Regions from separate parts of the Streptomyces sp. BRA346 genome, predicted to be linked through region 1. Evidence: riboswitches for the same ligand, from Rfam matches in the RefSeq annotation. Region 1 holds a riboswitch; the other holds the start of a gene.
What was found. Region 1 has a riboswitch for thiamine pyrophosphate ahead of LCH29_RS22395 (thiamine ABC transporter substrate-binding protein). Riboswitches for the same ligand answer to the same signal wherever they lie in the genome.
Positions count from the first base shown of each region.

Region 2: another riboswitch for thiamine pyrophosphate. It lies ahead of LCH29_RS02590 (cytosine permease); the one in region 1 lies ahead of LCH29_RS22395 (thiamine ABC transporter substrate-binding protein).

Region 1 covers NZ_JAIWIH010000019.1:122,509-127,990, reverse strand. Annotated here, with positions in the region: gene frr (ribosome recycling factor) at 1-78, shown strand, start outside; gene LCH29_RS22405 (phosphatidate cytidylyltransferase) at 78-1,253, shown strand; gene rlmN (23S rRNA (adenine(2503)-C(2))-methyltransferase RlmN) at 1,336-2,442, shown strand; TPP riboswitch at 2,520-2,623, shown strand; gene LCH29_RS22395 (thiamine ABC transporter substrate-binding protein) at 2,619-3,692, shown strand; gene LCH29_RS22390 (ABC transporter permease) at 3,671-5,371, shown strand; gene LCH29_RS22385 (ABC transporter ATP-binding protein) at 5,397-5,482, shown strand, end outside.
Region 2 covers NZ_JAIWIH010000002.1:209,738-215,219, forward strand. Annotated here, with positions in the region: gene LCH29_RS02570 (ABC transporter permease) at 1-14, opposite strand, end outside; partial or broken gene LCH29_RS02575 (DNA-binding response regulator) at 257-397, shown strand; gene LCH29_RS02580 (IlvD/Edd family dehydratase) at 458-2,164, shown strand; gene LCH29_RS02585 (triphosphoribosyl-dephospho-CoA synthase) at 2,258-3,127, shown strand; TPP riboswitch at 3,139-3,232, shown strand; partial or broken gene LCH29_RS02590 (cytosine permease) at 3,224-3,745, shown strand; gene LCH29_RS02595 (APC family permease) at 3,890-5,482, shown strand, end outside.

The DNA.
Region 1 (5,482 bases):
GACGACCTCACCGCGAAGTACGTCGCGCAGGTGGATGAGCTGCTCAAGCACAAGGAAGCCGAGCTGCTCGAGGTCTGATGAACGACTCTTCCTGGGGGGCCCCACCACGCGCCGGACTCTGGGGACCGACTGATCAGGGCACCTCCCCCGGCTACGGCTGGGAGGTGCCCCCTTCTTCGGCGGGTCCCGCGCACGAGGTGGCCGAAGCGGCGCAGACTCGCCCCATGCCCACCGTGCCGCACGCAGGCGGCGAACCCGGCGACGCCGCCGGCCGCGACCGGGGGGCCGCCCGGCCGGGCGGCCCCTTGTTCCGCGATGAGCGGGAGCCGCGGCCCGGACCGGGGCAGCCCGCCGGGCAGCCGCCGACGCCCCCCGGCCCCGGCCCCGAGTCCGCCGGCAGCGCGCCCGGCAACGGCGGTGGTCAGGGCACGAAGAAGAAGAGCGCGGGCCGCGATCTGCGGGCCGCGATAGGGGTGGGCGTCGGGCTGGGCGTGATCATCGTCGCCTCGCTCTTCATCTACAAGCCGGTGTTCATCGGCGTGATAGCGGTCGCCGTGGTCGTCGGGCTGTGGGAGCTGACCTCCCGGCTGGCCGAGCGGAAGGACATCCGGGTCCCCCTGGTGCCGCTCGCCGTCGGCGGCGTCGCCATGGTCGTCGCGGGCTATGTGCGCGGGGCGCAGGGCGCGTGGGTGGCGGTGTCGCTCACGGCGCTCGCCGTGCTCGTGTGGCGGATGACCGAGCCGCCCGACAACTACCTCAGGGATGTCACGGCGGGCGTCTTCGCCGCCTTCTACGTGCCGTTCCTCGCCACCTTCGTGGCGCTCATACTGGCAGCCGAGGACGGCCCGTGGCGGGTGCTGACCTTCCTGCTGCTGACCGTGGTGAGCGACACCGGTGCATACGCGGTGGGCTGGCGCTTCGGCAAGCATCCGCTCGCACCCCGCATCAGCCCCGGCAAGACCCGCGAGGGGCTGCTGGGCGCGGTGGCGTTCGCGATGGTCGTCGGCGCGCTGTGCATGCAGTACCTCATCGAGGACGGCGTGTGGTGGCAGGGGCTGCTGCTCGGCCTCGCCGTCGCGGTCAGCGCGACCCTGGGGGACCTCGGCGAGTCCATGATCAAGCGTGACCTCGGCATCAAGGACATGGGCAAGCTGCTGCCCGGCCACGGCGGGATCATGGACCGGCTCGACTCGCTGCTGCCCACCGCTCCCGTGGTGTGGCTGCTGTTCGTGATCTTCGTGGGCGGCGGCTGAGCCGCGTAACGGATCGCACTCTCCGGGCCCCGCGCCGCCCGTGGCGCGGGGCCTTCCGCATGTCTGCGACACTGGTACGGCCATGCCTAAGCCCGGAGAACTCACTTTCGCCGTGCCGCGTGGGGCCAAGAAGCCCCCGCGGCACCTCGCCGACCTCACGCCCGCCGAGCGCCGCGAGGCCGTCGCCGCCCTCGGGGAGAAGCCCTTCCGGGCCGCTCAGGTGTCGCGCCACTACTTCGCCCGGTACACCGACGACCCCGCCCAGTGGACCGACGTACCGGCCGGCGCGCGCGAGAAGCTCGCGGCCGGGCTGCTGCCGGACCTGATGAGCGTCGTGCGGCACATCAGCTGCGACAACGACACCACCCGCAAGACCCTGTGGCGGCTCTTCGACGGCACGCTCGTGGAGTCCGTGCTGATGCGCTACCCGGACCGGGTCACCATGTGCATCAGCTCCCAGGCGGGCTGCGGCATGAACTGCCCGTTCTGCGCCACCGGCCAGGCGGGTCTGGACCGCAACCTGTCCACCGCCGAGATCGTGCACCAGATCGTCGACGGCATGCGGGCCCTGAGGGACGGAGAGATCCCCGGGGGCCCGGCCCGGCTGTCCAACATCGTCTTCATGGGCATGGGCGAGCCGCTGGCCAACTACAACCGGGTCATCGGTGCCATCCGCCGGCTCACCGACCCCGAGCCCGACGGGCTCGGTCTTTCGCAGCGCGGAATCACGGTTTCGACCGTCGGACTGGTCCCGGCGATGCTGCGGTTCGCCGACGAGGGCTTCAAGTGCCGCCTGGCGGTCTCCCTCCACGCGCCCGACGACGAGCTGCGCGACACCCTCGTCCCGGTCAACACCCGCTGGAAGGTGCGCGAGGTCCTGGACGCGGCGTGGGAGTACGCGGAGAAGTCCGGCCGACGGATCTCCATCGAGTACGCCCTGATCAAGGACATCAACGACCAGGCGTGGCGCGCCGACCTGCTCGGCCGGCTGCTCAAGGGCCACCGGGTGCACGTCAACCTCATCCCGCTCAACCCGACGCCCGGCTCCAAGTGGACGGCGTCCCGGCCCGAGGACGAGAAGGCGTTCGTGGCCGCCCTGGAGCGGCACGGGGTGCCGGTGACCGTCCGGGACACCCGGGGGCAGGAGATCGACGGGGCGTGCGGCCAGCTGGCGGCCACGGAGCGCTGAGAACCGCCGACTGATACGGCTGATACGGTGCCTTCGCACAAGCGCCGCACAACCGTCGTATCGCGGCGCACAAATGAACATTCCGACAGGGGAGCGCGACAGCGCTGAGAGTGCGGCACGGCCGCAGACCCTCCAACCTGATCCGGGTCATACCGGCGTAGGGAGTCAGCCTCACCATGAACAGCCATCTTCGGCGTGCCGTCACCGCCGCCCTCGTCGGATCCCTCGGCACCGGCGTCCTCACCGGTTGCGGCGGGGACGCGGCGGACGGCAAGGACTCCAAGACCGTCACCCTGGTCTCGCACGACTCGTTCGCGGCGTCCAAGGCCGTCCTCAAGGAGTTCACCCGCACGACCGGCTACAAGGTGCGGGTACAGGCCGGTGGTGACGCGGGGGCCGCCGTCAACCAGGCGATCCTGTCCAAGGGCCATCCGCAGGGCGATGTGTTCTTCGGCGTCGACAACACCCTCCTCTCGCGCGCGCTCGGCAACGACCTGTTCACGGCGTACGAGGCGAAGGGCCTGGACAAGGTCCCCGCGGCGTTCCAGCTCGACCGGGCGAAGCACCGCGTCACCCCGGTCGACTACGGCGACATCTGCGTCAACTACGACCGCGCCTACTTCGAGCGCAAGAAGCTCGCGCCGCCGAAGACGTTCGCCGACCTGACCAAGCCCGCGTACAAGAACCTGCTGGTCACCGAGAACGCCGCCACCTCGTCCCCCGGTCTCGCCTTCCTCCTCGGCACCGCCGCCCGCTACGGCGACCACGGCTGGCGCGACTACTGGAAGAAGCTGCGGGCCAACGGCGTCGAGGTGGTCGACGGCTGGGAGCAGGCGTACTACGACCGCTTCTCCGGTTCGGCGGGCGGCGCCAAGGGCGACAAGCCGCTCGTCGTCTCGTACGCCTCCAGCCCGCCCGCCGAGGTGGCGGACGCGAAGTCGAAGCCCGCCAAGGCCCCGACCGGGGTGGCGGACGGCACCTGCTTCCGGCAGACGGAGTTCGCCGGGCTGCTGAAGGGCGCGGGCAACACCAAGGGGGGCAAGGCGCTGCTGGACTTCCTGCTGACCAAGCGATTCCAGGAGGACGTACCGCTGAACATGTACGTCAATCCGGTGCGCGAGGGCGCCGAGCTGCCGGAGGTCTTCACCCGGTACGGGGTCAAGGTCGCCGACCCGGCCACCCTGCCCCCGCGGAAGATAGCCAAGAACCGTGAGCCCTGGGTCAAGGCATGGTCCTCGCTCGTTCTGTAGAGCCCCGCGAGAACCGTGAGAAGGGCGAGGGGAAGGCACGCGGCACCGCCCTGCGGCTCGCCCTCATGGCCGTGCCGCTCGCGTTCTTCGGCGTCTTCTTCGCGTATCCCGTGGCCGCGATCGTCACCCGCGGGCTGCGCGTCGGCGGCCGGTGGCGCCTTGAGCGGATACCCGAGGTGCTGGGCGACCCGTCCGTCCTGCACACCCTGTGGTTCACCGGCTGGCAGGCTGCCGCCTCGACCGGGCTGACGTTGGCGGTCGCGCTGCCCGGCGCGTATGTCTTCGCCCGCTTCGACTTCCCCGGCAAGGGGCTGCTGCGCGCCGTGGTGACCGTGCCGTTCGTGCTGCCGACCGTCGTCGCCGGGTCGGCGTTCCTGGGGCTGCTCGGGCGCGGCGGGCTGCTGGACGAGCTGTGGGGGATACGGCTCGACACCAGCGTCTGGGCGATCCTGCTGGCCCACGTCTTCTTCAACTACGCGGTGGTCGTCCGCACCGTCGGCGGGCTGTGGGCGCAGCTCGACCCACGCCAGGAGGAGGCCGCCCGGGTGCTCGGCGCGAGCCGCCTCGCGGCCTGGCGCCGGGTCACCCTGCCCGCGCTGGGCCCCGCCGTGGCCGCCGCCGCGCTGATGGTCTTCCTGTTCACGTTCACCTCCTTCGGCGTGATCCAGATCCTCGGCGGTCCGCGCTACGCCACCCTGGAGGTGGCCATCTACCGGCAGACCGCGCAGCTGCTCGACCTGCCGACGGCCGCGGTGCTGACCCTCGTGCAGTTCGCGGCGGTCGCGGCCGTCCTCGCCCTGCACGCCTGGACCGTACGCCGCCGGGAGGGCGCGCTACGGCTCGTCGACGCCGCCCGGACCGCGCGCCGTCCCCAGGGCCCGGCGCAGTGGGGGCTGCTCGCGGGGGTGCTGGCCGTCGTCGCGCTGCTGATCGTGCTGCCGCTCGCGGTGCTGGTGGAACGCTCGCTCCACGGGCCGGACGGCTACGGGTTCACGTACTACCGGGCGCTTCAGTCCGCCGCCGACAGCGGCGGCACCTTCTTCGTGGCCCCCGTGGACGCCATCGGGAACTCCCTCCAGTACGCGGCCGTCGCCACCGTCTTCGCCGTCCTCGTCGGCGGCCTCGCCGCCGCCGCGCTCACCCGCAGGGCCGGGCGCCTCGTCCGCGGCTTCGACGCGCTGCTGATGCTGCCGCTGGGCACCTCCGCCGTCACCGTCGGCTTCGGCTTCCTCATCGCGCTCGACGAACCCCCGCTGGACCTGCGCGCCTCCTGGCTCATCGTGCCGCTCGCCCAGGCCCTGGTGGGCGTGCCCTTCGTCGTCCGCACCCTGCTGCCCGTCCTGCGGGCCGTGGACCACCGGCTGCGGGAGGCCGCCGCCGTGCTCGGCGCGTCCCCGCTGCGCGCCTGGCGCGAGGTGGACCTGCCGCTGGTGGGGCGGGCGCTGGCGGTCGCGGCGGGTTTCGCGTTCGCCGTGTCGCTCGGCGAGTTCGGGGCCACGGTGTTCATCGCCCGGCCCGACCTCCCCACCCTCCCGGTGGCCGTCGCGCGCTTCCTGGGCCGCGCGGGACAGCTCAGCTACGGGCAGGCGATGGCCCTGAGCACGATCCTGATGCTGGTGTGCGCCTGCTCCCTGCTGGTCTTGGAGCGCATCCGGACCGACCGCTCGGGGGAGTTCTGACATGTCTGACAGCGCGGGGAGCCTGATGACGCTGCTGCGACTGGACGAGGTGACGGTCCGTTACGGCCGCAACGACGCGCTCGACGCCGTCGACCTGGACGTCGCCGAGCA
Region 2 (5,482 bases), on a different contig from region 1:
CCGTCGCCGAGCACCAGCTCCACCTCGCCGCCCCGGGTGCGCCGCGCGACCCGGCGGCATCGGTGGAGACGGCGACGGTGGCGCCCGTCAGCCTCGCCAGGCTGCCGTCGCGCACATCCAGGTCGAGGACGCCCCGCGCCTCCGGGGTCAGCACCAGCGCCCGGGAACGCGCCCGGCTGTCCCGGTGGGGCCCGGAAATCCTCGTCCCGGAGCCCGGTCCGCGGCGGCTGCGGGCCGCCGTCGCGGACCCCGTCGGCGGCTCGTGGTCACCGAAGGCGCCGTCCACAAGCACATCCGCAACATCTTCGCCAAGCTCGGACTGGCCCCCACCGACCGCACCGAGCGGCGCGTGGCCGCCGTGCTCCACTATCTGGACGAGGCCCGGCGCCGGGCCTGAAACCCACCCGGGGTGGGCAGCGTTCCCCCGCACGGTCGTCGAAGAGATCGGAAGGTTCGTATGAGTGGCACGCACCGGTCGCGGCAGTGGTACGAGGGTGACTCCCGCGACGCGTTCATCCACCGTGCCTGGATGCGGCGCGGCCTCCCCGACCACGCCTTCGACGGACGACCGCAGATCGTCATCTGCAACACCTGGTCCGAACTCACCCCCTGCAACAGCCACTTCCGCGAAATAGCCGACCATGTGAAACGGGGCGTGTGGGAGTCCGGCGGGGTGCCGCTGGAGCTTCCGGTGCCGTCGCTGGGGGAGACCCTGCTGCGACCGACCGCGATGTTCTTCCGCGACCTCGCCGCGATGGTGACCGAGGAACTCATCCGGGCCAACCCCGTCGACGGCGTGGTCCTGCTCGGCGGCTGCGACAAGACCGTACCGTCCCTGCTGCTGGGCGCCGCGTCGGTCGACCTGCCCACCCTGATGGTCACCGGCGGCCCCATGCTGAACGGCGCGTGGAAGGGCCGCCCGCTGGGCTGTGGCACCGGGGTGTGGGAGCTGAGCGAGGAGGTGCGGGCGGGCCGCATGGACCGCTCCGAGCTGCGCCGCGCCGAGTCGGCGATGATCCGCAGCCGGGGACACTGCAACACCATGGGCACGGCGTCCACCATGGCCTGTGCCGCCGAGGCGCTGGGCATGACCCTGCCCGGCAACGCGGGGCTCCCCGCCCCCGACAGCCGGCTGCTGGAGCTGTCCCACGCCGCGGGCAACCGCATCGTCGACATGGTGCGCGAGGACCTGCGGCCCAGCGCCGTCCTGACCGCGGAGGCGCTGCGGAACGCGGTGCGCGCGGTGGCCGCCATCGGCGGCTCCACCAACGCGGTCGTCCATCTGCTGGCCCTCGCCCGCCGGGTCGGGGCGGACTTCGGCCTGGACGACATCGACCGCGCGGGCCGCGGGATCCCCCTGCTCGCCGATGTGCAGCCCGCCGGATCCCACCTCATGGAGGACTTCCACCGCGCCGGTGGCCTGGACGCCGTCCTCGGGGAGATCAGGGACCACCTGGAACCGGCGCTCACCGTCTCCGGCCGCCCCCTCACCGAGCAGCTGTCCGGCCTGTCCAGTACCGACACCACCGTCATCCGCACCGCGGACGAGCCGATCGCCCACCGGGCCGGGCTCGCCGTGCTGCGCGGCAACCTCTGTCCCGACGGAGCCGTCATCAAGCCCGCCGCCGCGACACCGGAGCTGCTCAGCCACCGGGGCCGCGCCGTGGTGTTCGACGGGATCGAGGACTTCCGTACCCGGATCGACGACCCGGACCTGGACGTCGACGCGTCGGATGTGCTGGTCCTGCGCGGCTGCGGACCGCGCGGCTACCCCGGCATGCCCGAGGTGGGAAACATGCCCCTGCCGCCCGCGGTGCTCCGGGCCGGAGTGCGGGACATGGTGCGGATCAGCGACGCGCGGATGAGCGGAACCGCCTTCGGCACCGTCGTCCTGCACATCGCGCCCGAGTCGGCGGCGGGCGGCCCGCTCGGGCTGGTACGGACCGGCGACTGGATAGAGCTGGACGTCGAGCGGCGCCTGCTGAGGCTGGACGTCCCCGACGAGGAACTCGCCGCACGGCAACCGGTGACCGCCGCCGCGCCACCGGCCACCGGCGGATGGGAGCAGATCTACCGCGACCACGTCGAACAGGCCGACCGCGGCGCCGGACTGGACTTCCTCACCGGCACCCGCGGATCCTTCGTCGCCCGCGAATCGCACTGACGTGACGCCCACAGCGGGGGCGGACGTGACGCCCACAGCGGGGTCACAGGAACGACCCAGGCCCGGGAAAGGTTCGCCCCCTACTCTCCGGGCATGCCCACGACGCGCTCCACGGACGACGCACTGGCGCAGACCGCCGTACGAGCCCTGATCTCCCAGGCGGAGCTGACCCCCAAACCGGGCCTCGCGGACACCCGCGACCTCCAGGCCCGCGCCACCGGCACCGATCTGCTCGCCCTGCGCTGGTCGGCCAAGTCGCTGGCACCCGGGTTCGCGGCCATGGCCGCCGCCGCCCGGCGCCCCGGCGAGCCGACGCGTGCGCTCCGCGAGGAGCTGGGCGCCATCGGCCGCTGCGCCGAGTGGACCATGGCGCGGGCCGGTGGCGGCCCGGTCACCGGCCGTCTGCACCACGGGGCGCTGTGGGTGCTGGGGCTGCTGGTGGCGGCCGCCGCCCTGGAACCCGGCGCCGCCCCCGGGGATCTGACCGCCACCGCCCGGCAGCTCGCCGCCCACGCCGACCGTGGCGCCCCGCGCAAGGCCTCGGCGGGCTCGCAGGTGTCCGCCACTTACGGGGCGGCGGGCGCGCGCGGTGAGGCGCGGGCCGCGTTCCCGCACGTACGCCGCGCCCTGGACGCCCTGTCCGCGGCGCGGACCGCGGGCGCCACCGAGACACAGGCCCGGCTCGACGCGCTGCTCACCGTGATGAGCACACTCCAGGACACCGGGCCGCTGTACCAGGCGGGGCCGCCCGCCCTGCGGCGGGTGCAGGACGGGGCGCGCGGTGTGTTGGAGGCGGGCGGCGCCGCGACGGAGCGGGGCGCCGACGCCCTCGCCGCCCTCGACGCCGAGCTGCGCGCCCAGGGCATCGCGCCCCGGGGGAGTGCCGCGCTGCTGGCCGGGGCGCTGTTCCTGGACGCGCTCCCGGCCCGGGCCCGCCCCCGGGGCCACGGGGCGAAGGGTTAGCCTGAGGTCGCTCCACCGACACGGGGTGCCCCGCACGGGGCTGAGATCACACCCGTCGAACCTGAACCAGTTAGCACTGGCGGAGGGATGTCATCGATGCCGATGCCGCATGCTGCCACCGACCCGGCGACCACCGGCGCGGAATCCGTCTTCGACGGGCGGATGCCCACCGCGCCCGGCGATCTGCGCGTCGAGGCGCGCGGTATCGCGCCGGTTCCGGAAAACCACCGCTACGGCGGGCCGGGGCGCCTGTTCACCGTGTGGTTCGCCCCGAACCTGACCATGACCGGCGTGTTCACCGGCACCGTCGGCATCTCCCTCGGCCTGGACTTCGCCACCGCGCTGGCCGCCGTCGTCCTGGGCACCCTCATCGGTGCCGTGCGCACCGCGTACCTGGGCGCCTGGGGCAGTCTGACCGGCGCTGGGCAGCTGCCCCTCGCGCGGCTGGCGTTCGGCCGGGCCGTCACCGTGCCCGGCGTCCTCCAGTGGCTGTCGTCCGTCGCCTGGGACGCCCTCATCGGCCTGTTCGGCGGTGACGCGCTGGCCCGGCTGTGCGGGCTGCCGTACCTCGCGTACTACGCCGCCTTCCTCGCGGCGCTCCTCGTCTACGGCCCGCTCAGGATGCGCCGCCGTACGACCCGGTGAGACACGGGCGTTTTCGCCCGTATCCGCACGTCACACGGCATCCGGCGACCGCGCTCCGCGGCGGGCGTGGCACCCTGGGCTCCTGTTGAATCCCGCACCCCCGAGGAGACGTGCCACGTGCCGCAGAACCAGCCAGCGGAGTCCATCGCCGCCCCGGCGGTGCTCGCCGAGGAACGCAGACTCCACAAGGACCTCGGCTTCTGGGGCCTGACCGCGATCGGGTTCTCCAACATCCTCGGCTCCGGCTGGCTGTTCGCGGCCCTGTACGCCGCCCAGACCGCCGGGCCCGCCGCGCTGCTGTCCTGGATCGCGGCGGGTGTGCTGTGCGCCCTGATCGCCCTGGTGATGGTGGAGCTGGGCGCCACCCGCCCGGAGGGCGGCGGCACCGTGCGGTGGCCGCTGTACGCGAGCGGGCGGCTGGTCGGCACGATGGTCGGCTGGTCCGTCGTGCTGTCCGTCGGCGGTACGGCCGCGGAAATCAGCGCGATCATGCAGTACGCCGCGCACTATCTGCCGGGGCTCTACGACAGCGGCCGCCTCACCCTCCCGGGACTCGGCGTGGCCGTCGCGCTGAGCGTCGTGCTCACCGCGCTGAACTGGTTCGCCGTGCGGATATTCGCCCGGCTCAACAACCTGGTGTCGGTGTTCAAGGTCGTCGTCCCCGTGGTCACCGTGATCGCCCTGTTCCTGTCGGGCACCCACTCCGGGCGCCTCACCGAACACGGCGGTTTCGCACCGTACGGCTACGCGGCCTGCCTCACCGCCCTCGCCGGCGGCGGCATCGTGTACTCCGTCAACGGGTTCCAGGCGCCGCTGGACTTCTCCGGCGAGGCCCGCAATCCGCGCCGTTCCGTCCCGGCCGCGGTGCTCACCGGCATCGGCCTCGCCGTGCTGGTCTACCTCGGGCTCCAGCTCGCGTTCCTGTACACGGTGCCGGACTCCGCGCTGGGCGACGGCTGGCAGGGCGTCAACTTCGAGTCGCCCTTCGGTCAGCTCGCCCTCATCCTCAATCTGCACTGGCTGGCCACGCTGCTGTACGCGGACGCCGTGATCTCCCCGGGCGGCTCCGCCTACGTGGGCGTGGCGATCAACGCCCGGCACACCTACGCCCTCGCCAAGAACGGGCTGCTGCCCCGCTTCTTCATGCGCATCGACCCCGCGTCCGGCATGGCGCACCGCGCGCTGCTGCTCAACCTCGCGGTCATCGTCGTCTTCATGCTGCCGTTCGGCGGCTGGCAGGACATCGTGAGCGTGATGGGCGACATGTATCTGCTCATCTACGCGGCCTCGGCGGTGGCCGTCGCGGTGTTCCGGGCGCACGACCGGGAGCGGGGAGTGCCCCGGGCGGAAGGGCAGGTGCCGGGGGTGCGCTGGATCGCACCGCTCAGCTTCGTCGTGGCCAGCGAGTTCGTGTTCTGGTCCGGCTGGGACGACCTGCGGCTCGCGCTGCCCCTCGTCCTGGTCGGCGTCCCGCTCTTCCTGCTCCAGCGGCGCGGCACCGAAAACGGACTCCCCGCGCTCGGCGAGCTGCGGCACGGTGCCTGGCTGGTGTCCCACCTCGCCGCGCTGACGCTGCTGTCGTGGCTCGGCACCTTCGGCGGTTCCGGCCGTCTTCCGGCGCCGTACGACACGATCGCGGTGGGCGCTCTCGCGTTCGGCGTGTTCGGGTGGGCGGTGCGCTCGGGCGCCGCGCACCTCAGGACGGGCGCC